3 regions of the Erwinia billingiae Eb661 genome follow, and region 2 is predicted to be linked to each of the others. Evidence: predicted binding sites of a transcription regulator. Region 2 holds the regulator's gene; each other region holds the start of a gene.

What was found. The regulator sigma-54, encoded in region 2, starts transcription at its own class of promoters, with help from an activator protein. The targets are predictions, from matches to a motif close to GTTGGCACANNTTTCGCTNT.
Region 1: a site for sigma-54 is predicted at 2,898-2,917, ahead of glnK (P-II family nitrogen regulator). Genes of this name have one in related genera too.
Region 3: a site for sigma-54 is predicted at 1,810-1,829, ahead of glnA (glutamate--ammonia ligase). Genes of this name have one in related genera too.

The regions. Positions count from the first base shown of each region.
Region 1 covers NC_014306.1:1,193,156-1,200,399, reverse strand. Annotated here, with positions in the region: gene EBC_RS06810 (YbaY family lipoprotein) at 1-4, opposite strand, end outside; gene tesB (acyl-CoA thioesterase II) at 226-1,092, shown strand; gene amtB (ammonium transporter AmtB) at 1,181-2,485, opposite strand; gene glnK (P-II family nitrogen regulator) at 2,506-2,844, opposite strand; gene EBC_RS06790 (SmdB family multidrug efflux ABC transporter permease/ATP-binding protein) at 3,117-4,880, opposite strand; gene EBC_RS06785 (SmdA family multidrug ABC transporter permease/ATP-binding protein) at 4,873-6,642, opposite strand; gene EBC_RS06780 (Lrp/AsnC family transcriptional regulator) at 6,690-7,148, opposite strand.
Region 2 covers NC_014306.1:4,498,852-4,506,095, reverse strand. Annotated here, with positions in the region: gene mtgA (monofunctional biosynthetic peptidoglycan transglycosylase) at 1-410, shown strand, start outside; gene npr (PTS phosphocarrier protein NPr) at 458-730, opposite strand; gene rapZ (RNase adapter RapZ) at 727-1,581, opposite strand; gene ptsN (PTS IIA-like nitrogen regulatory protein PtsN) at 1,691-2,173, opposite strand; gene hpf (ribosome hibernation promoting factor) at 2,387-2,674, opposite strand; gene rpoN (RNA polymerase factor sigma-54) at 2,697-4,130, opposite strand; gene lptB (LPS export ABC transporter ATP-binding protein) at 4,179-4,904, opposite strand; gene lptA (lipopolysaccharide ABC transporter substrate-binding protein LptA) at 4,911-5,459, opposite strand; gene lptC (LPS export ABC transporter periplasmic protein LptC) at 5,431-6,006, opposite strand; gene kdsC (3-deoxy-manno-octulosonate-8-phosphatase KdsC) at 6,003-6,569, opposite strand; gene kdsD (arabinose-5-phosphate isomerase KdsD) at 6,587-7,244, opposite strand, start outside.
Region 3 covers NC_014306.1:39,853-47,096, reverse strand. Annotated here, with positions in the region: gene typA (ribosome-dependent GTPase TypA) at 1-1,541, opposite strand, end outside; gene glnA (glutamate--ammonia ligase) at 1,975-3,384, shown strand; gene glnL (nitrogen regulation protein NR(II)) at 3,525-4,574, shown strand; gene glnG (nitrogen regulation protein NR(I)) at 4,582-5,991, shown strand; gene hemN (oxygen-independent coproporphyrinogen III oxidase) at 6,064-7,244, opposite strand, start outside.

The sequences.
Region 1 (7,244 bases), 1.8 Mb from region 2:
TCATTGATGTAATCTCCTTAAGATCAATGGTGAAATTGAGGTCTCAGTTAGCCTGTAAACAGTGAATCACTGTTCCGTTAGCTTTAATTCTGGCACAACTTACTGATTTCTGCCTGGAAGCGCACCCTTCTCTCTTCTTCTTAAAAGATAATTGCCCTGCCCCGTTGACGGTAACTGGTCGGATCTCGCAAACTATCCTCCAGTCGTTTACTGAGGATCCACGCTATGAGCCAGGCCCTGCAAAATCTGTTAAACCTGTTGGATTTGGAAAAGCTTGAAGAGGGCCTTTTTCGTGGCCAGAGTGAGGATCTGGGATTACGCCAGGTCTTTGGTGGCCAGGTTGTCGGCCAGGCGCTGTATGCCGCCAAACAGACCGTTCCGGCAGACCGCATCATTCACTCTTTCCACAGCTATTTTTTACGCCCGGGCGATAGCCAGAAGGCGATTATTTATGATGTGGAAACGCTGCGTGACGGGCAGAGTTTCAGCGCCAGAAGGGTGAAAGCCGTTCAGAACGGACAGCCTATTTTCTATATGACCGCCTCATTCCAGGGGCCAGAAAGCGGCTTTGAGCATCAAAAATCGATGCCTGAGGTGCCGGGTCCTGATAACCTGCCCAGCGAAGCCGACTATGCAAAGCAGCTTGCCAGCTATATCCCCGAGAAAGCGCGTGACAAGTTTCTCTCCGAGAAGCCTTTTGAAATCCGGCCGGTTAAGTTTCATAACCCGCTTAAAGGCCACGTGGATGAACCGACCCGTCACGTCTGGCTGCGGGCAAACGGCGTGATGCCTGAAGACCGGCGCATCCATCAGTATCTGTTGGGGTATGCTTCCGACTTCAACTTCCTGCCGGTAGCACTGCAACCGCACGGTAAAGGATTCCTCGAACCGGGTATGCAGGTCGCTACCATCGATCACTCAATGTGGTTCCACCGTCCGTTCGATCTCAATCAATGGCTGCTGTACAGCGTGGAGAGCACCTCTGCGTCGAGTGCGCGTGGTTTTGTTCGTGGTGAGTTTTACACTCAGGACGGTACGCTGGTCGCGTCTACGGTTCAGGAAGGCGTGATGCGGGTGCGCGAAGTGAAATAACGTCACCTGAAGAGCGGAAAAACGAACGGCTCCCGAAGGAGCCGTTTTTTTATTCTACTTTTAGCGCACTGCTTTTCTTGATACGGGCTTACTGGTTGTAAGCATTCTCGCCATGGCTGTTGACGTCCAGACCTTCGCGTTCCTGATCTTCCGGAACACGCAGACCCACAATCATGTCAGCAATTTTGAAGGCCACGAAGGCGACCACACCGGTCCAGACGATGGTCACACCGACGCTGAAGATCTGGATCCAGACCTGATGGCCCATGGTCACGCCAGGTGCATAGCCTACGCCACCCAGTGAAGAAGAGGCGAAGACGCCGGTCAGGATACAGCCTACGATGCCGCAGACGCCGTGAACGCCGAACACGTCACATGGGTCATCCACACGCAGCCATTTCTTCAGGATGGTAACACCCCACAGACCTGCCAGACCGCCGACGATGCCGATAATCAGCGCACCACCCACACCAACATAACCACAGGCAGGAGTAATCGCGACCAGACCGGCAATCACACCAGAGCAGACGCCCAGCAGTGAAGGTTTGCCACGCAGAGCCCACTCACCGAAGGTCCAGCTCAGCATCGCGCCAGCTGTTGCCATAACGGTGTTCAGGAACGCCAGACCGGCAATTTCGTTAGCTGCACTGGCTGAGCCAGCGTTGAAGCCAAACCAGCCCACATACAGAATCGCCGTACCCATAAAGACCATTGGCAGATTGTGAGGCTTAAAGGCTTCTTTGCCGAAACCAGCACGTTTACCCACCAGGTAAGCACCCACCAGACCAGCAACTGCGGCGTTAATGTGCACAACGGTACCGCCTGCGAAGTCCAGCGCACCGTCCTGGGCCAGCAAACCGCCTGACCAGACCATGTGTGCAATAGGCAGATACGAGAAGGTCAGCCAGATAGCAACGAAGATCAGTACCGCTGAGAAGCGAACGCGCTCAGCAATCGATCCAACAATCAGGCCCACGGTGATACAGGCGAACGAAGCCTGGAAGGAGACGTGGATATATTGGTAGAAGGTGCCTACCAGTGAGGTCAGCTGGATGTTTTTCAACATCGCCATGCTGAAGCCACCGAAGAAGGCGTTACCTTCACTGAAGGCCAGTGAATAACCGTAAAGCATCCACAATACGCACACCATCGCGAAGGTCACAGAGACCTGAGTCATCATGGAAAGCACGTTTTTAGCGCGGAGCAGACCGCCGTAAAACAGGGCAATACCCGGCAACGTCATGAACAGCACCAGCGCGGTGCAGATCATCATAAAGGCGTTGTCAGCTTTATCAGCCACTGCCGGTGCTGCAGCCATCGCAAGCGACGGTAACAGAGCCAGACTGGCGAGGCCGAACAGAGCAATTTTTTTATTCATTTTATCCCATCCCATCAACATTCTTAGCCCCGAGATTACAGTGCTGCTTCGTCAGTTTCGCCAGTGCGAATACGGATAACTCGCTGCAGTTCCGCAACAAAAATCTTACCGTCACCGATTTTGCCGGTGTAGGCAGCCTTGCTGATCACATCAACCACTTCATCCAGCTGGTCGTCTGCAATCGCAATGTCTATTTTTACTTTTGGCAGGAAGTTCACGCTGTATTCTGCACCGCGATAAAGTTCTGCATGCCCTTTCTGGCGACCAAAGCCTTTCACTTCGGTCACGGTCAGCCCTTGAATACCGATAGAGGAAAGTGCTTCACGCACGTCTTCCAACTTAAACGGTTTAATTACCACGGTAACCAGCTTCATATGATCCCCCTCCAGATATTGAATACGGTTGTTTCGCCCAACACGGATTGATTAAAGCAAAGGCTGTGCCATAAATTAAAAATTGGCATTTTTCAGACGATTAGTCAGTCTGGCTCAGTGTTGCTGAGCAAAGCAGAGAAAAACAGAAGGAGGTGAAGCAGAATGTAGCCAACAAAAAACGCACCATTACGGTGCGTCGCGCGTTAATTATGTGCAAAAGCGGGAATTCGGCCGGTTATGCGCCTGTTCCTGGTGCAGCGAAGCGGCAGTCTTTACACCGCCTCGCCCGCTTCCAGTTCATCGCCGACCTGCTGCAATTGGTACATTTGCCAGTAACGGCCCTGTTTTTCCAGCAGCGTCTGATGATTCCCCTGTTCGACAGCACGACCACGGTGCAGAACCAGGATGGTATCGGCGTCGATAATCGTTGAAAGCCGGTGTGCAATGACCACCAGCGTGGTTTTTTCGCGCACGGCTTTCAGCGCCTTCTGGATGGCTTGTTCAGTGCCAGAATCGATATTGGCCGTTGCTTCATCGAGGATCAAAATCTGCGGCGAAGCCACCAGCACCCGAGCCATCGCCAGCAACTGCTTTTGCCCGACGGAAAGGTTATTCCCCTGCTCGCCAAGACGAGTATGGATGCCCTCAGACAGGCCGCGCGCCAGTTCAGCCAGCTGCACCGTCTCCAGCGCTTGCCACACCGCCTCTTCAGAGATATCGCGCCCCAGGGTCACGTTAGCAAAGAAGGTATCCGCCAGGACCACCGGATCCTGTTGAACCATCGCCACCGACTGACGTAAAACGCTGTGGCTGAGCGTACTTAACGGTCGACCATCCAGACAAATTTCACCGTGCTGAATCGGGTAGTAACCCATCATCAGATTGGCCAGCGTGCTTTTACCGCTGCCGGTATGGCCGACCAGCGCCACGAAGTTACGCGACGGGACGTCAAGGCAGATATCGCTCAGCACATTGCGATCGTCGCGGTAAGCGAAAGTCAGATCCCTGACCGAGATGGACCCCGAGGTCAGTGGCCGGGTATCCGTGCCGTAATCCTGGCGCGGGGCATCGATCAGTTCAAAGATGCGCTCACCTGCCACCACCGCCTGCTGCAGCATAGACTGCTGCGTAGTGAGTTCGATCAGCGGTTCATTGAGCCTGCCGAGGTAGTTGATAAAGGCATACAGAACGCCGACCTCAATGCTGCCCGCTGACGAGAAGCCAAACAGCAGCATCAGTCCACAAAGGATCAGGGCAGAGAACAGGCTGAGCAGCGGACGCAGCAGGAAACCATCAAGCTTCAGCGTTTCCATACGCGCCAGATAATGCGAGCGGCTGGCTTCACCCATACGCTCACCAAAGCGCGCCTGCTGGCGGAACTGCTGGATCACGCTCATGCCGTTAATCACTTCATTGAAGCCATTATTGATATCAGCCAGATAGCTGCGCATGCGACGGACAATCGGCGTGCTGTAACGCTGATAAATCAGCATCACCGTCAGCACGGCCGGGAAGATGGTGATCGCCACCAGCGCCATGCGCCAGTCAAGACTGAACATCGCCACCAGCATCGCCCCAATCAGCGCGGCACTGCGTAAGACGGTGGCAACCACCGTGACGTACAGATCGCGCACCACTTCGGTGTCATTGGTAACGCGGGAAATGATTTGCCCTACCGGTTGGGTATCAAACGCACTCAGCGGCTGTCTTAAGGCCGCATCCATCACGTCCATACGCAGTTGCTGAACCACGCCCACTGCGGCCTGGTTAAACAGCAGCGCCTGCCAGTAATGCAGCGAGGCCGCGAGAATTTGCAGCAGGATAAAACTGGTCGCCAGCCCGGAGACTAACGCCAACGGCATATTATGTTTGGCGACCATATTATCAATAAAGTAGCTGATAAGGATGGGCCCCATCACCTCGGCGGCGGCGGCAATCCACAGCAGTAATACCGCCAGGCCGAGCGATTTACGCCACGGCGATCCGTATTTCAATAACCGCTTAAGGGTCGGCCAGAGGTGGGCAAGATTAGCCATGTGGCACTCCCTTTTCGATCTCTTCTTCGTCCAGTGCCGCTTCCAGCTGCTGATAACGGTACATATCCTGATACCAGCCGGATTCAGCGGCGAGTTGTTCATGCTCTCCACGCTGGGTCACCGCGCCTTTCTGCATCACCAGAATTTCGCTGGCTTCGGTCAGGGCAGATAAGCGGTGCGCGCTGATAATCACCGTTCTTCCCTGCCCCCAGCGCCGGAGGTTATGCAGGATTTGATGTTCAGTACGACCATCTACCGCCGAGAGTGCATCATCGAGGATCAGGATCTCAGCATCCAGCAACAGTGCCCGCGCGATTGAAATACGCTGTTTCTGTCCACCGGAAAGCATCACGCCACGCTCGCCCACTTCAGTGTCATAGCCTTTTGGCAGACGCAAAATGTCGTCGTGAACGTTCGCCAGCCTGGCCGCCTGCTCAATATCCGCCGGCTTGGCGGTTGGCCGTCCCAGCGCGATATTGTTGGCGATGGTATCGGAAAACAGGAAAGGAGTCTGACTGACCACGGCCAGACGCCCCCGCCAGCTATCAAGCCGCAGCTGCGGTAAGGGAATGCCGTGGAAACGAATGTCGCCCTGGGAAATATCAAAATGGCGCTGGATTAGGCTGAGCAAGGTGCTTTTCCCGGACCCCGTTGGCCCACACAGCCCGAGCATTTGTCCCGGTTTCAGGTGGACATTGACGTGCCGGAGCGAGGGATTTTGCGCGCCAGGGTAGCAGAATTCGCGAATGGCGATCTGCAGCGATCCGCGCTCTTCTGGCAGGGTTTTGCTGCCGTCTTCCACCGCAGGCGCTTCAGACAGCAACGAGCGGATGCGGCTCCAGGCAGCGCTGCCGCGCTCAACAATGTTAAACATCCAGGCCAGCGCCAGCATCGGCCAGATCATTAAGCCCAGGTACATGACAAAACTGGTCAGTTGCCCCAAGGTCATCTGATCGTGCCAGACCAGCCAGCTGCCACCGCCAATGGCCAGCAGGTTAGACATGCCAATCGCGATATAAATGGTCGGATCAAAGCGGGCATCGACGCGCGCTACCCGCAAATTCTTGCGGCCGGTGTCTTTGGCAATATCGGCAAACTGACCGGACTGATGATCTTCCAGACCAAATGCCTTGATCATGCGGATGCTGGTTAAGCTTTCCTGCGTCTGATCATTCAGCGAAGAGAACGCGGCCTGAGCCAGCTTAAAGCGGTTGTGCAACTGGTCGCCGTAGCGCTTGATCACTATCGCCATGATCGGCATCGGCAACAGCGCCAGCAGGGTCAACTGCCAGCTGATTTGGGTACTCATCACAAACAGTACCACCAGCCCCATCACCAGTGAGTCCACCAGCGTCAGCACCCCTTCGCCAGCGGCAAACACCACGCGATCGACATCATTAGTGGCCCGCGCGATCAGGTCGCCCGTGCGATGGCGCAGATAAAATTCGGGATGCTGGCGGCTCAGCTGGCGGTAGAAGTCCTGACGCAGTTCGACCGCCAGTTGGTAAGAGGCCCCGAACAACAATACGCGCCAGACATAGCGCAGCAGATAAACCACCACGGCGGTGATCAGCATCACGCCGATCCACATCATCAACTGAGAGGTGCTCATCTGCTGATGAGAAACGCCGTCGACAACCATGCCGACCACTTTTGGCGGCAACAATTGCAGAATGGCAATCACAATCAGTAACGCAACGGCCCCAAGGTAGCGGCGCCACTCACGAATAAAATACCAGCTTAATTGGCTAAACAGTCGCACAGAAAACGTCCTGGTTAAGATTGAGCAGGGTTAACGCCGGCGCCTGCTCATTTTAATGGCAGCGCGGTAGTGTATTTTATCTCTTCCATCGCAAAGCTCGAAGTCACATCCAGCAATCCTGGAACCCCGTTCACTAAACGTTTATAGAAGGCATCATAGGTTTTCATATCAGCCACCTGAATGCGCAGCAGATAATCGTATTCTCCGGCCATACGATAACAGCCCATCACCTCGGGCATCGCCTGCACCACCTCAACAAATTGCTGATACCAGCTGCTGCTGTGCTGCTGGGTTTTGATCAGCATAAAGGCGGTCAATGACAGATCGAGTTTATCGGCATCAAGCAACGCGACCCGGCCGCGAATATAGCCTTCATCTTCCAGCCTTTTCAACCGTTTCCAGCAGGGCGTGGTGGTCAAATGCACCGCATCAGCCAGCGCCTGCAGCGATAACGTGCAGTCCTGCTGCAGCAGCGCCAACAGCTTAAGGTCAGTTTTATCTGTCATTGCCGATTTCCGGAGAATAATTTTCTCTTAAGGGGCCATTTTACAGGAAAGAGAGTAAACCTTTTTTCCGATTAATGCCGTACTCTTTAACAAATT
Region 2 (7,244 bases):
ACGAAGAGGGTGGGCGGATCCGCGGCGCATCGACCCTGTCTCAGCAGACCGCCAAGAACGTCTTTTTATGGGATGGCAGAAGCTGGGTACGCAAAGGCTTAGAAGCGGGCCTGACGGTGGGAATTGAAACCGTCTGGACCAAAAGACGTATTCTGACCGTTTACCTGAATGTGGCCGAGTTTGGTGACGGCGTTTTCGGCGTTGAGGAAGCCTCTCAGCGCTACTTCCATAAGCCGGCGAGTCGTCTGACGATGTCTGAAGCCGCGCTGTTAGCGGCCGTATTACCGAATCCAATTCGTTTTAAAGCCGATGCACCGTCAGGCTATATCCGTCAGCGCCAGCAGTGGATTTTGCGCCAGATGAGGCAGCTTGGGGGAGAGGGATTTTTACGCGAACATAAGCTGATGTGAGAACGTTTTCCCAGGCATAATCGGTGATTATGCCTGGGATAAAACGGTTAATCTTCGTCGAAACCGGCGTTAAAAAGCTCAATTACCGCACTCAGCGCCTTCTCTTCTTCCGGGCCAGAGGCTTCAATTTCAATATGGCCGCCCTTGGCTGAATCCAGCATCAGCAGCGCTATCACGCTGCTGGCCTCCGCTTCAGTGCCACTCTCATTACGCAGTAACACTTCCGCATCAAAACTCTGCACCAGTTCGAAAAGCTTCATGGCCGGGCGCGCGTGCATTCCCAGCTTATTTTTGATCTCAACGGTTTGCCTGACAGTCATGATTTACGTTTTTCCAGCGTGCGATGACGGGACTGGACATTTTTACCGCGAGAGCGGAAATAGTCAGCCAGCTGTTCAGCGATATAGACGGAACGGTGTTTACCCCCGGTACAACCGATGGCAACAGTAAGATAGCTGCGGTTGTTGGTTTCCAGCATCGGCAACCACAATTCCAGATAGCTTCGGGTCTGATAAATGAAGTTATGCACTTCCGTATGGCGGTCGAGAAATGCCGCTACCGGGCGATCCAGGCCGGTCATCGGACGCAGTTTGGGATCCCAATGGGGATTCGGCAAAAAGCGCACATCGAAGACGTAGTCAGCATCAATAGGAATACCGTGCTTATAGCCGAAGGATTCGAAAACCATCGTCAGCTCGCGCTCGCGTTTACCCAGTAAGCGCGTCCGCAGCATCTCGGCCAACTCGTGCACCGACATCTCGGAGGTATCAACAATCAGGTCTGCGCGAGAGCGCAGCGGTTCCAGCAGCTCATTCTCTTCGTCAATGGCGCTCTCCAGCGATAAATTCTTGCTGGAAAGAGGGTGCAGGCGGCGAGTATCGCTATAGCGACGGATCAGCGTGTTGCGGTCGGCATCGAGAAACAGCAGTTGAGGAGAAAAGCTGTCCGGCAGGCTGGTCAGGGCTTTTTCGAACACTTCTGGTGACTCAGGCATATTGCGCACGTCGATGCTGACCGCAGCAGACATGTTGCGGTCGGCCAGAGAATTGGCCAGTTCAGGCAGTAAAACCACGGGTAAGTTATCCACGCAGTAAAAGCCCATATCCTCCAGTGCTCTCAAGGCGACAGACTTACCCGATCCCGATCGACCGCTGACAATCATCAGCACCATGACTTGTTCTCCTGAATTTGCCTGTTTGAGGGTATTCAGCCCTGGCTGCTAAGGCCGCCAGAATAACCCACATGCTTAAAATGGGCCGGGGCTTCCACGCCCGGTATGATCAGTGGCTCTCCTCAGGAGTCTCAGCCATGATCTCGTAAAGCTCTTCATCAGTCTGCGCAGCACGCAGGCGGCGACATACGGTTTTATCCGCCAGACGTTTGGCAACCAGCGACAGCGTATGCAAATGCGTTTTGCACTGATCGGCAGGTACCAGTAAGGCGAAAAGCAGATCTACCGGTTGATTATCAATGGCATCAAAAGCGATCGGCTGATCGAGGCGGATAAAAACGCCCACCGCACGCAGGGTGTCTTCTACCAGCTTGCCATGCGGGATCGCGATACCATTACCAATTCCGGTACTGCCCATACGTTCACGGGTCAGAATCGCTTCGAAGATGGTCTGGTGCGGAAGGTTAAGCTGTTTAGCCGCCAGCTCGCTGATGATTTCCAGCGCCCGCTTCTTACTCTGGCAATGGACGCCGCTGCGGGTGCAGGACACATTCAGTACCGAGCTCAGTTCCAGTGTTAATTCATTGTTCATCATAGTTTCACTTACGTGTTCACTTCTGCCTGGCAAAATTACGGGACACATCTTCACCTGAGAAGAGGGGAGAGGGTCATCGGTCGACTGCTCAGCCTGCCTGATTGATTAACGGCCCGGCTCCCCGGTTAAAGGGAGCCGAGCCGGTTATCTTACGTCATGCCTGATCCTAAGATTAGGGTGGCGAAGAAATAATCAATGCTTGAGTGAAATTTAGTGCTGCTTCAGCTTGTCTTTATGTTTATTGAGCTGGCGCGTCAGCTTGTCTATCAAGCCGTCAACCGCCGCGTACATATCTTTCCCTTCCGAGGTGGCATGCAACTCACCGCCATTCACATGCAAAGTCGCATCCGCTACCTGAGTGACCTTTTCGACCTTCAGTACAATATAGACCTGATTAATTCGATCAAAGTACTGTTCCAGTTTGGCAAATTTGGTCGTCACGAAATCACGCAATGGTTCAGTGATTTCCACGTTCTGCCCGGTAATGTTGAGTTGCATACGTTCTTCCTTATCTGTTCGATCAGACCAGCTGTTTGCGCTGGTTTGAGGGCGGGATGGATAAAGACTCTCGGTACTTTGCGACAGTGCGGCGCGCTACCATGATCCCTTGATTAGAGAGCAAGGTCGTGAGCTTGCTGTCGCTCAGTGGTTTGGCGGGATTCTCCGCCGAGATTAATTTTTTCACCAGTGCACGTATCGCCGTGGAGGACGCTTCGCCACCACTGTCGGTGTTGACGTGACTGGAGAAAAAATACTTCAATTCAAAAATTCCGCGCGGACTGTGCAGATACTTCTGCGTGGTCACGCGCGAAATGGTGGATTCATGCATATCCACGGCACTGGCGATATCCGCCAACACCATCGGGCGCATAAATTCCTCGCCCTGTTCAAAAAAAGCCTGTTGCTGATCGACGATGCAGCGCGTCACTTTCAGCAGCGTGTCGTTACGGCTTTCCAGACTTTTTATCAGCCACTTCGCTTCCTGCAAATTGCTGCGGATAAACTGGCTGTCACTGTCGTTACGCGTCGAACCGCCGAGTGAAGCGTAATGCTGATTAATCTTCAGCCTGGGTACGCTGTCTGAGTTCAGTTCCACCGTCCAGCGATTGCTGGCTTTGCGCACCAGCACATCCGGGATGACATATTCCGGCTCGGTAGTATTAATCGACTGACCCGGACGCGGATCGAGCGACTGAATCACCTGCATGGCGTTTTTAAGCACGTCTTCCTTCAGCCGCGTCACGCGCATCAGGCTACGGAAGTCATGATTAGCCAGTAAGTCCAGATGTTCGCTGACAATCAGCCGTGCCTCTTTCAGGCACAAGGCCTCAGGCGGGAACTGGGAAAGCTGGACCAGCAGGCAATCCCGCAGATCGCGGGCACAGACGCCAACGGGATCGAAGCGCTGGACGCGTTTCAATACCGCTTCCACTTCATCCATGGTCAGTTCATCGTTGCCAATGCTGTCGAGGATCTCATCCAGCGAGGCGGTCAGATAACCGGTGTCGTCCACGGCATCGACGATCGAGGTCGCGATCGCCCGGTCAGTTTCGGTAAACGGGGTTAGCTCCACCTGCCACATCAGGTAATCCTGAAGGGTCTGCGTGGTTTCACCCTGATAGACCGGCAGCTCGTCGTCGTGATAATCGGTTCCGGTGCCTGACGGCGTTCCGGCGGTATAAATTTCGTCCCAGGTCGCATCCAGAGGCAGTTCTTCGGGCATGTCTTTCTGTTCCAGCGCTTCCCTGGTATCCAGAGCCTCTTTCTCCTGATATTCGCGTACGTCCACTTCCTCATGAATGTCGGTTTGTTCAAGCAACGGATTACTTTCCAGCGCCAGCTGAATTTCCTGCTGTAGTTCAAGCGTAGAGAGCTGCAGCAAACGGATCGCCTGTTGCAGTTGTGGCGTCATGGCAAGCTGTTGGCTAAGCCTGAGTTGCAAACCTTGCTTCATATTCAGGATACTAATTCCTCGAAAATCTTACCTGGTTTTAACACCTTATCAGAGTCTGAACTCTTCGCCCAAATAGACTCTTTTAACTTGTTCATCCTCCAGAATTTCTGCCGGAGTTCCATGAGCAATTAAGTGCCCCTGGCTGACGATGTAAGCGCGCTCACATACCGCCAGCGTTTCACGCACGTTATGGTCGGTGATCAGCACGCCAAGGCCGCTGTCACGCAGGTGTTCGATAATCTTTTTGATATCAATAACTGAAATCGGGTCTACACCGGCAAAGGGCTCATCAAGAAGGATGAACTTTGGATTGGCGGCCAGCGCGCGGGCAATCTCAACACGACGGCGTTCGCCACCGGATAATGCCTGACCCATGCTGTTGCGCAGATGCTCGATGTGGAATTCGTTCATCAGCTCATTGGCGCGGTCTTCGCGTTGTTCTGTGGTCAGATCGTCGCGGATCTGCAGCACGGCCATCAGGTTGTCATAGACGCTCAGGCGGCGGAAGATCGACGCCTCCTGCGGCAGATAGCCAATCCCACGGCGAGCGCGGGCGTGCAACGGTAAGATACTGATGTCTTCATCATCAATGATGATACGACCCGCATCACGCGGCACAATGCCAACTACCATATAAAAGGTGGTGGTTTTGCCGGCGCCATTTGGACCTAACAGGCCAACAATCTCACCGGATTTGACCTGCAAACTGACATCTTCGACCACGCGACGGCCTTTGTAAGCCTTCGCCAGGTTTTCCGCAATTAACGTAGCCATAGCTGATTAGTTACTCTTTTTTGGGCCGGTAGACTGGGTGCCTTTGTCCTGCAACTGGGAAGGAACCAGGATGGTAGTCACGCGTTTACCGCTGCTGCCATAAGCCTGCATTTTCTGATCTTTCACCAGATAGGTTATCCGATCACCCTTCACGTTGCTGTCGAGCTGCTCCAGATAAGCATTACCGGTCAGCTCGACAAAATCTTTCGCCAGCTCATAATGCATTTTCTGCGCATGGCCTTTCACCGGCTTACCGTTGTCCTGCATCTGGTAGAAGGTGGCAGGATTACCATAGGCATCGACGATGGTTTTCTTGCTGTCGCCATCCGGGCGAGTGACCACGACTTTGTCCGCGGTGATTTTGATCGAGCCCTGGGTCACGATGACGTTGCCGGTAAAGGTGGCAACGTTACCCTGCATATCAAGGGCCTGATTTTCGGAATCGACATTCACCGGTTTATCGGAGTCGCCGGTCAGCGCCAGAGCGGGCAGGCTGGTAGCCAGCAGCAAGCTGAGCGCCAGGAACTTAAGGTTGTTTTGCATTTTGGATTTCATAAGAGGTTTTGACCTTTTCAATCAGCTCGGCTGTTTTCTTCCGTAAATTTCCACGCATCTTCATCCCGGTAGAGTTGAAGCTACTGCCATAAAGTGTGACCTGATCATCCGACGTTACATCCTGGGTGACGAGGTTCACTATGGCATTATCGGTCTTAATCCGCTCAAGTTGAGCATCCTGAGTCAGGCTGTTGACCTCTACGTGGCCGTAAAGATACAGCATACGGTCATTGGTCAGCTTGGCTTTGTCTGCCCGGATAGACCAGGTCGGAATTTTGTTTTCGTCGTACGTGGTCATCACCGGGTTTTCGAACCAGCTGACGGCCTCAGTGGAAAAATAGGTCACTTTATCCGACACCAGCTTGTAGTTCAGACCACCCTGAGGGTTGTAGACCACAGTATTTGAGCTCTGGCTGGTGTAGGTGGGATTCTGGTCGCTGTTGGCAACAGGTTGTGCGCTGTCATCCGGACCGGCCAGATTCCAGCCAATCAGTACAATGGCCACCAATGCCAGTAACAGCGTGATCCAACGTCTGGTTTTACTCATACAGACTGCCCTTTGGCCTCATCAAACTTATCCTGTGCTATCAAAATCAGATCGCAAATTTCACGCACCGCTCCCCGACCACCGGCAATACGGGTTACGTAGTTTGCGCGAGGAAGCAGGACCGGGTGGGCATCAGCCACGGTAACGCTGAGACCGACTTCGGCCATCACCGGCCAGTCAATCAGGTCGTCACCGATGTAAGCCACCTGCTCGGGGCGAAGTGCTAGTGTATCCAGAAGTTCACGGAAGGCCAAAAGCTTATCAGATTGTCCCTGGTAAAGATGCGTAATCCCGAGGGTGGCACAGCGATCTTCCAGCAATTTTGCCTTCCGGCCGGTAATAATGGCCACTTCCACGTCGGATGTCAGCAGGCAACGAATACCATAACCGTCGCGGACGTTGAAAGCTTTCAGCTCTTCTCCGCTGTTACCCTGATAGATCACGCCATCGGACATGACGCCATCAACATCACAAATCAACAGCCTGACCTCGCGCGCGCGGGTCATGACATCAAGGCTCACCTCGCCATAGCAAGTTTCAACCCACTCTGCAGCAGTACTCATTTGTCTTCTGTTCCTTGTTAAACCACGCCAGCGCGCAGCATGTCATGCATATGCACCACGCCCAGCAGCGTGTCACCGTCAGCCACCATCACGACGGTAATATTCCTGCTTTGCATCAGGTTGAGCGCATCCACCGCCAGCAGATTTGGGCGGACCCGAATGCCGCCTGAGGTCATTACGCTGGCAATGTCGGCCGTCTGGAAATCAATGCCCATATCAAACACCCTGCGCAGGTCACCATCGGTAAAGATGCCTTCAATCTTCATCAGATCGTTGCAAATCACCGTCATGCCCATGTTTTTGCGGGTAATTTCAAGCAGCGCATCCCGCAAAGAAGCCTCGCGGCTGACATGCGGGATCTCATCACCGGTATGCATAATATCATTGACCGTTAACAACAGCTTACGGCCAAGTGCGCCGCCCGGATGGGACAGGGCAAAGTCTTCGGCAGTGAAGCCTCGCGCTTTTAACAGCGCAACCGCCAACGCATCTCCCATCACCAGTGTCGCGGTGGTGCTGGTGGTCGGCGCCAGGCCCAGAGGGCAGGCTTCCTGCGGTACTTTAACACACAGATGAATATCAGCGGCACGACCCATCGCGCTCTCGGGTTTGCTGGTCATGCAAATCAGTGAGACGTGGAGCCGCTTTAACACCGGGATAAGGGCCAGAATTTCA
Region 3 (7,244 bases), 640 kb from region 2:
TGGCCGAGGAACAGCTTACCGCGATCCTGCAGGCTGAACAGGGCGAATGCTACCGCTTTACCCTGGCCGTTAGAGATCAGCACGCCGTTCTGGCGCTGGCCGATTTCACCCTGACGAACATCATCGTAGTGGCTGAAGGTGGAGTACAGCAGACCGGTACCAGACGTCATGGTCATGAATTCGGTACGGAAACCGATCAGTCCACGCGCCGGGATCAGGTAATCCAGACGAATACGGCCTTTGCCATCAGGGATCATGTCTTTAACATCACCCTTACGCTCGCCCATTGCCTGCATTACAGAACCCTGGTGCTGTTCTTCGATATCCAGCGTCACGTTCTCGAACGGCTCTTGCATGCGGCCATCGATTTTACGGTTGATAACTTTAGGACGTGAAACGGCGATTTCGAAGCCTTCACGACGCATGTTTTCAATCAGAACGGACAGGTGAAGCTCACCACGACCTGACACGCGGAAGGCGTCAGAATCTTCGGTTTCTTCAACACGCAGCGCAACGTTGTGCACCAGTTCTTTGTTCAGACGGTCAAGGATCTGACGTGAAGTCACATACTTACCTTCTTTACCACAGAACGGAGAGGTGTTTACGTTGAAGTACATGGTTACGGTTGGTTCATCAACGCTCAGTGCTGGCAGCGCTTCAACAGCCTGTGGATCACAGATGGTGTCGGAGATGTTCAGCTCGCCCAGACCGGTGATAGCGATGATATCGCCCGCTTCAGCTTCAACCGCTTCGATACGCTCCAGACCCATGTGGGTCAGGACTTTACCGACTTTACCGTTACGGGTTTTGCCTTCGCTATCTACGATAGTAACCTGCTGGTTTGGCTTAACTTTACCGCGTTTGATGCGGCCGATGCCGATAACACCAACGTAGTTGTTGTAGTCCAGCTGGGAAATCTGCATCTGGAATGGCGCTTCTGCCTCAACCTGCGGAGGAGAAACGTGATCCACGATGGCCTGATACAGCGGAGTCATATCCTCAGCCATATCGTTGTGATCCAGACCAGCGATACCGTTCAGCGCTGATGCATAGATTACCGGGAAGTCGAGCTGCTCGTCAGTCGCATCGAGGTTTACGAACAGGTCAAATACCTGGTCAACAACCCAATCCGGACGCGCACCAGGACGGTCAACTTTGTTGATAACAACGATCGGCTTCAGACCATTAGCAAACGCTTTTTTGGTCACGAAGCGGGTTTGCGGCATTGGGCCATCCATTGCATCCACAACCAGCAGCACCGAGTCAACCATTGACATCACACGCTCAACCTCACCGCCGAAGTCGGCGTGTCCTGGGGTATCCACGATGTTGATGCGGTAGTCATTCCAATTAATGGCGGTGTTTTTTGCGAGGATGGTAATCCCACGCTCTTTCTCCAAATCGTTGGAGTCCATTACGCGTTCGGTGGCTTCAGTACGGGCGTCAAAGGTCCCGGATTGCTGCAGCAACTTATCGACCAGGGTAGTTTTACCATGGTCAACGTGGGCAATAATGGCGATGTTACGCAAATTTTCGATCACAGCTTTGCCTCAGGCATTAGAAATAGCGCGCTATTGTACACGGATTAATCGAAGGACTGAACAGGATCACAAATTTCAATTAAAGATAACTGTCAGGATTGCTTTTTACACCTTAAACAGTGCAAGAATCGCACTCCATCGAAAAAATGCACCAGAATAGTGCTCACTCAGCACTCAATAGCACCAAAATGGTGCGCGACTTCCATCATGGTGCAGGTCCCGTATCACGAGAGGGCGCATCATAGCGCTTTTTCAGGTAAATAATAAAGTTGGCATAGATTTCGCTTTATACACTCAAGCGAAGAATGCAGTTTTTCACAACGGTTGATAGCGTGTGAGAGATCTTTATTATCGGATGACAATGCGAGATAAGCAAAGTCCACCTTGAGATCGCTAACCACGACGACAATGACAAAATCCAGGAGAGTTAAGTATGTCCGCTGAACACGTTCTGTCGATGATGAACGAGCACGAAGTCAAATTCGTTGACCTGCGTTTTACCGATACCAAAGGTAAAGAACAGCACGTCACCATTCCTGCTCATCAGGTTAACGCTGACTTCTTCGAAGAAGGCAAAATGTTTGACGGCTCCTCTATTGGTGGCTGGAAAGGCATTAACGAATCAGACATGGTTCTGATGCCAGATGCGACCACCGCTGTGCTGGATCCATTCTTCGAAGATCCTACGCTGATCATCCGTTGTGACATTCTCGAGCCAGGCACCATGCAGGGCTACGATCGTGACCCACGCTCCATCGCAAAGCGCGCTGAAGATTTCCTGCGCTCTTCTGGCATTGCAGATACCGTTCTGTTTGGACCAGAGCCAGAGTTCTTCCTGTTCGATGACATCCGTTTCGGCAGCAGCACCTCCGGTTCCCATGTTGCTATCGACGATATCGAAGCTTACTGGAACAGCGGTAAAGCTTACGAAGGCGGCAACAAAGGTCACCGTCCAGGTCTGAAAGGCGGTTACTTCCCGGTTCCACCTGTCGACTCCTCACAGGACATCCGTTCTGCGATGTGTCTGACCATGGAGCAGATGGGCCTGGTTGTTGAAGCTCACCACCACGAAGTGGCAACCGCGGGTCAGAACGAAGTGGCAACCCGCTTCAACACCATGACCAAAAAAGCTGACGAAATTCAGATTTACAAATACGTTGTTCACAACGTGGCGCACGCCTACGGCAAAACAGCGACCTTTATGCCGAAACCTATGTTCGGTGATAACGGTTCTGGTATGCACTGCCATATGTCACTGTCTAAAGACGGTAACAACCTGTTCGCCGGCGACAAATACGGCGGTCTGTCTGAAATGGCCCTGTTCTACATCGGTGGTGTTATCAAGCACGCTAAAGCGATCAACGCCCTGGCGAACCCAACCACTAACTCCTACAAGCGTCTGGTCCCAGGCTACGAAGCGCCAGTAATGCTGGCTTACTCTGCCCGTAACCGTTCTGCTTCTATCCGTATCCCAGTGGTTGCCAGCCCGAAAGCACGTCGTATCGAAGCGCGCTTCCCTGATCCAGCGGCTAACCCGTACCTGTGCTTCGCTGCACTGCTGATGGCTGGCCTGGACGGCATCATCAACAAGATCCACCCTGGCGATGCGATGGACAAAAACCTGTACGACCTGCCGCCGGAAGAAGAAGCTGAGATCCCTAAAGTGGCAGGTTCACTGGACGAAGCGCTGGCAGCACTGAACGAAGACCGCGAGTTCCTGACCCGTGGTGGCGTGTTCACTGACGACGCTATCGAAGCTTACATCGAACTGCGTAAAGCCGAGATGGACCGCGTTCGTATGACGCCACATCCTGTTGAGTTCGAGCTGTACTACAGCGTTTAACAGGTAAGACAGTATTTGTTGCCGTGGAAAATTCCAGCCCATCTCCGGATGGGCTTTTTTCACCACGAATTCATCGTCCGGGAAGACGAATTTCGGGTTTAAGGACTATAATGCACTAAAATGGTGCAGGAGAAGGCTGTATGGCAACAGGCACGCTGCCCGATGCTGGGCAGATTCTCAATTCCCTTATTAACAGTATTTTGTTGGTCGACAGCGAGCTGGTGGTGCATTACGCCAATCCCGCGGCCCAACAACTGTTAGCGCAAAGCTCCCGCAAGCTATTTGGATTACCGCTGCCGGAACTGATGGGATATTTTTCGTTAAATATCGACGTCATGCTTGAGAGTCTGGATGCAGGTCAGGGTTTTACTGACAGTGAAGTGACTTTAGTGGTCGACAGCCGTGCGCATATTATGTCGCTAACCGCACAGCGTCTGCCTGAAGGCTTAATTCTGCTTGAAATGGCCCCGATGGATAATCAGCGCCGTCTCAGTCAGGAACAAATTCAACATGCTCAGCAGGTCGCCGCCCGGGATTTAGTCCGTGGTCTGGCACATGAAATTAAAAACCCGCTGGGAGGATTGCGTGGCGCAGCACAGCTGCTGGCGAAAGCCCTGCCCGATCCGTCATTAACCGAATATACCAAGGTGATCATTGAACAGGCCGACCGCCTGCGCAATCTGGTTGATCGCCTGCTGGGTCCACAGCAGCCGGGTATGCACGTCACGCAGAGTATCCATCAGGTCGCAGAACGCATCGTGAACCTGGTGTCGATGGAGCTGCCCGAAAACGTCACGCTGGTGCGGGATTACGATCCCAGCCTGCCTGAACTGCCGCACGATCCGGATCAGATTGAACAAGTCCTGCTGAACGTAGTACGCAACGCGCTTCAGGCGTTGGGTGAAGAAGGCGGCACTATTACTCTTCGTACCCGCACGGCGTTTCAGTTAACGCTGCACGGCGTACGCTATCGCCTGGTGGCCCGCATTGATGTTGAAGATGATGGCCCAGGCATTCCGGCACAACTGCAGGATACGCTGTTTTATCCGATGGTGAGCGGGCGTGAAGGCGGCACAGGTTTAGGCCTGTCGATTGCCCGAAGCCTGATCGATCAGCATTCGGGAAAAATAGAATTTAGCAGTTGGCCCGGTCACACTGAATTTTCGGTATTTCTGCCTATTCGCCAGTGAGGTTTCTATGCAACGAGGGATAGTTTGGATCGTCGATGACGATAGCTCCATCCGCTGGGTGCTTGAACGCGCGCTCACTGGAGCCGGTTTGAACTGCGCCACGTTTGACAGCGCTAATGAGGTGCTGGACGCCCTTGCCAGTAAAACCCCAGACGTTTTACTTTCAGATATTCGCATGCCCGGCATGGATGGCCTGGCGCTGCTGAAACAAATTAAGCAGCGTCATCCGATGCTTCCGGTCATCATAATGACGGCCCACTCCGATCTGGATGCGGCGGTCAGCGCGTATCAGCAGGGTGCGTTTGATTATCTGCCAAAACCGTTTGATATCGATGAAGCCGTTGCGCTGGTAGAACGGGCGATCAGCCATTACCAGGAGCAGCAGCAGCCGCGTAATCAACCGGTTAGCGGCCCCACTACCGACATCATTGGCGAAGCGCCCGCGATGCAGGATGTTTTCCGCATTATTGGACGCCTTTCCCGTTCGTCGATCAGCGTATTGATCAACGGCGAGTCCGGTACCGGTAAAGAGCTGGTCGCCCATGCTCTGCACCGCCACAGCCCGCGGGCAAAAGCGCCATTTATCGCGCTAAACATGGCGGCGATCCCGAAAGACCTGATTGAGTCGGAACTGTTTGGCCATGAGAAAGGCGCATTTACCGGCGCTAATCAAATTCGTCAGGGCCGTTTTGAACAGGCCGACGGCGGCACGCTGTTCCTGGATGAAATCGGCGATATGCCGATGGATGTTCAGACCCGCTTGCTGCGTGTGTTGGCGGATGGTCAGTTCTATCGCGTTGGTGGCTATGCACCGGTGAAAGTGGATGTGCGCATTATTGCAGCAACCCACCAGAACCTGGAGCTGCGGGTACAGGAAGGCAAGTTCCGTGAGGATCTGTTCCACCGCCTGAACGTGATTCGTGTGCACCTGCCGCCATTGCGCGAACGTCGCGAAGATATTCCGCGCCTGGCACGCTATTTCCTGCAGGTTGCGGCACGTGAACTCGGTGTTGAAGCGAAGATCCTGCACCCAGAAACCGAAACGGCCCTCACCCGGCTTCACTGGTCTGGTAACGTTCGTCAGCTTGAGAACACCTGCCGCTGGCTGACCGTTATGGCGGCCGGACAGGAAGTGTTGATTCAGGATCTGCCGTCCGAGCTGTTTGAGACTTCAACGCCTGAAAATCCGGTGCAGTCACTGCCGGACAGCTGGGCAACGTTGTTGGCACAATGGGCCGATCGCGCGCTGCGTTCCGGTCATCAAAACCTGCTGTCAGAAGCGCAACCCGAAATGGAGCGCACGCTGCTGACCACCGCACTGCGTCATACGCAGGGGCACAAGCAGGAAGCCGCACGCTTGCTGGGATGGGGACGAAATACCCTGACCCGTAAGCTGAAAGAGTTGGGAATGGAGTAGCGGATACCGCGAGTCCGTTACCCAAAAAAAAGGCCGGAACAGTATTTGTCCGGCCTTTTTGTTTTCTGGCAATCAGATCACCCGTGAGAATTGCTGCATACGCGCCTTCTGACGCAGGTAGATGTCAAAGCACATACAGACATTCCTCACCAGCAAACGTCCCTTAGCCGTCACCTGAAGGCCCTTCTCGTGGCATTCCACCAGCCCATCCCTGATGAACGGCGCTAACAGCGCCAGATCTTCGGCAAAATAGTCGCTAAAGGACCGTTCACCACTCTCAAAGTCAGCAAAATTGAGCGCGAAATTGCACATCAGCGTTTTAATCACGTCCCGACGCAGGCAATCATCAGCCGACAGCGCCACACCCCGCCATAACGCCGTGTGATTTTCAGCCACGGCGGCATACCAGGATTTCAGCTCTTTTTCATTTTGCGCATACGTGTCACCAAGCATGCTGATGGCTGAAACGCCCATGCCCAGTAAATCACTGTCGCCCTGCGTGGTGTAGCCCTGGAAATTGCGGTGCAGCTTCCCTTCCCGCTGCGCGACGGCCAACTCATCGTCAGGGCGGGCAAAGTGGTCCATGCCAATAAACTGGTAGCCCGCGCCGGTCAGCATCGCGATTGACTGCTGCAGGATATCCATTTTTTGCTGAGCATTCGGCAAATCAGCCTCTTTGATTTTGCGCTGTGCGGCAAACAAGGCCGGCATGTGCGCGTAGTTAAACACGCTAAGCCGATCGGGGTTCAACGCGATGACTTTCTGCAGGGTGAAGGCAAAACTCTCTGGCGTCTGTGCCGGCAGGCCGTAGATCAGGTCCAGACTGACGGAAGCAAAGCCAACCTGACGGGCACGCGCGATAAGATCGACGATCACCTGTTCATCCTGAACCCGGTTCACCTTCTCCTGCACCGTTTTGTTGAAGTCCTGCACGCCCATGCTCAGGCGGTTGAAGCCTGCCGCATGCAGATGGTCCAACACATCCAGTTCGATTTCTCGCGGGTCGACCTCAATCGACAGCTCGGCGTCTTCACTGAAGGTAAAAGCCTGCCGCAGCAGGGTGATCAGGCGGGTTATCTGCTGCTTATTTAAATACGTCGGTGTGCCGCCGCCCCAGTGCATCTGGCTGACGGTGCGGCCACGAAATAATTTGGCGCGAGACTGAATTTCGCTCGCCAGCGCATCCAGATAGGCATCCGCCTTGTGCTGCTGACGCGTGACCAGCTTGTTGCAGCCGCAGAAATAACACAGCC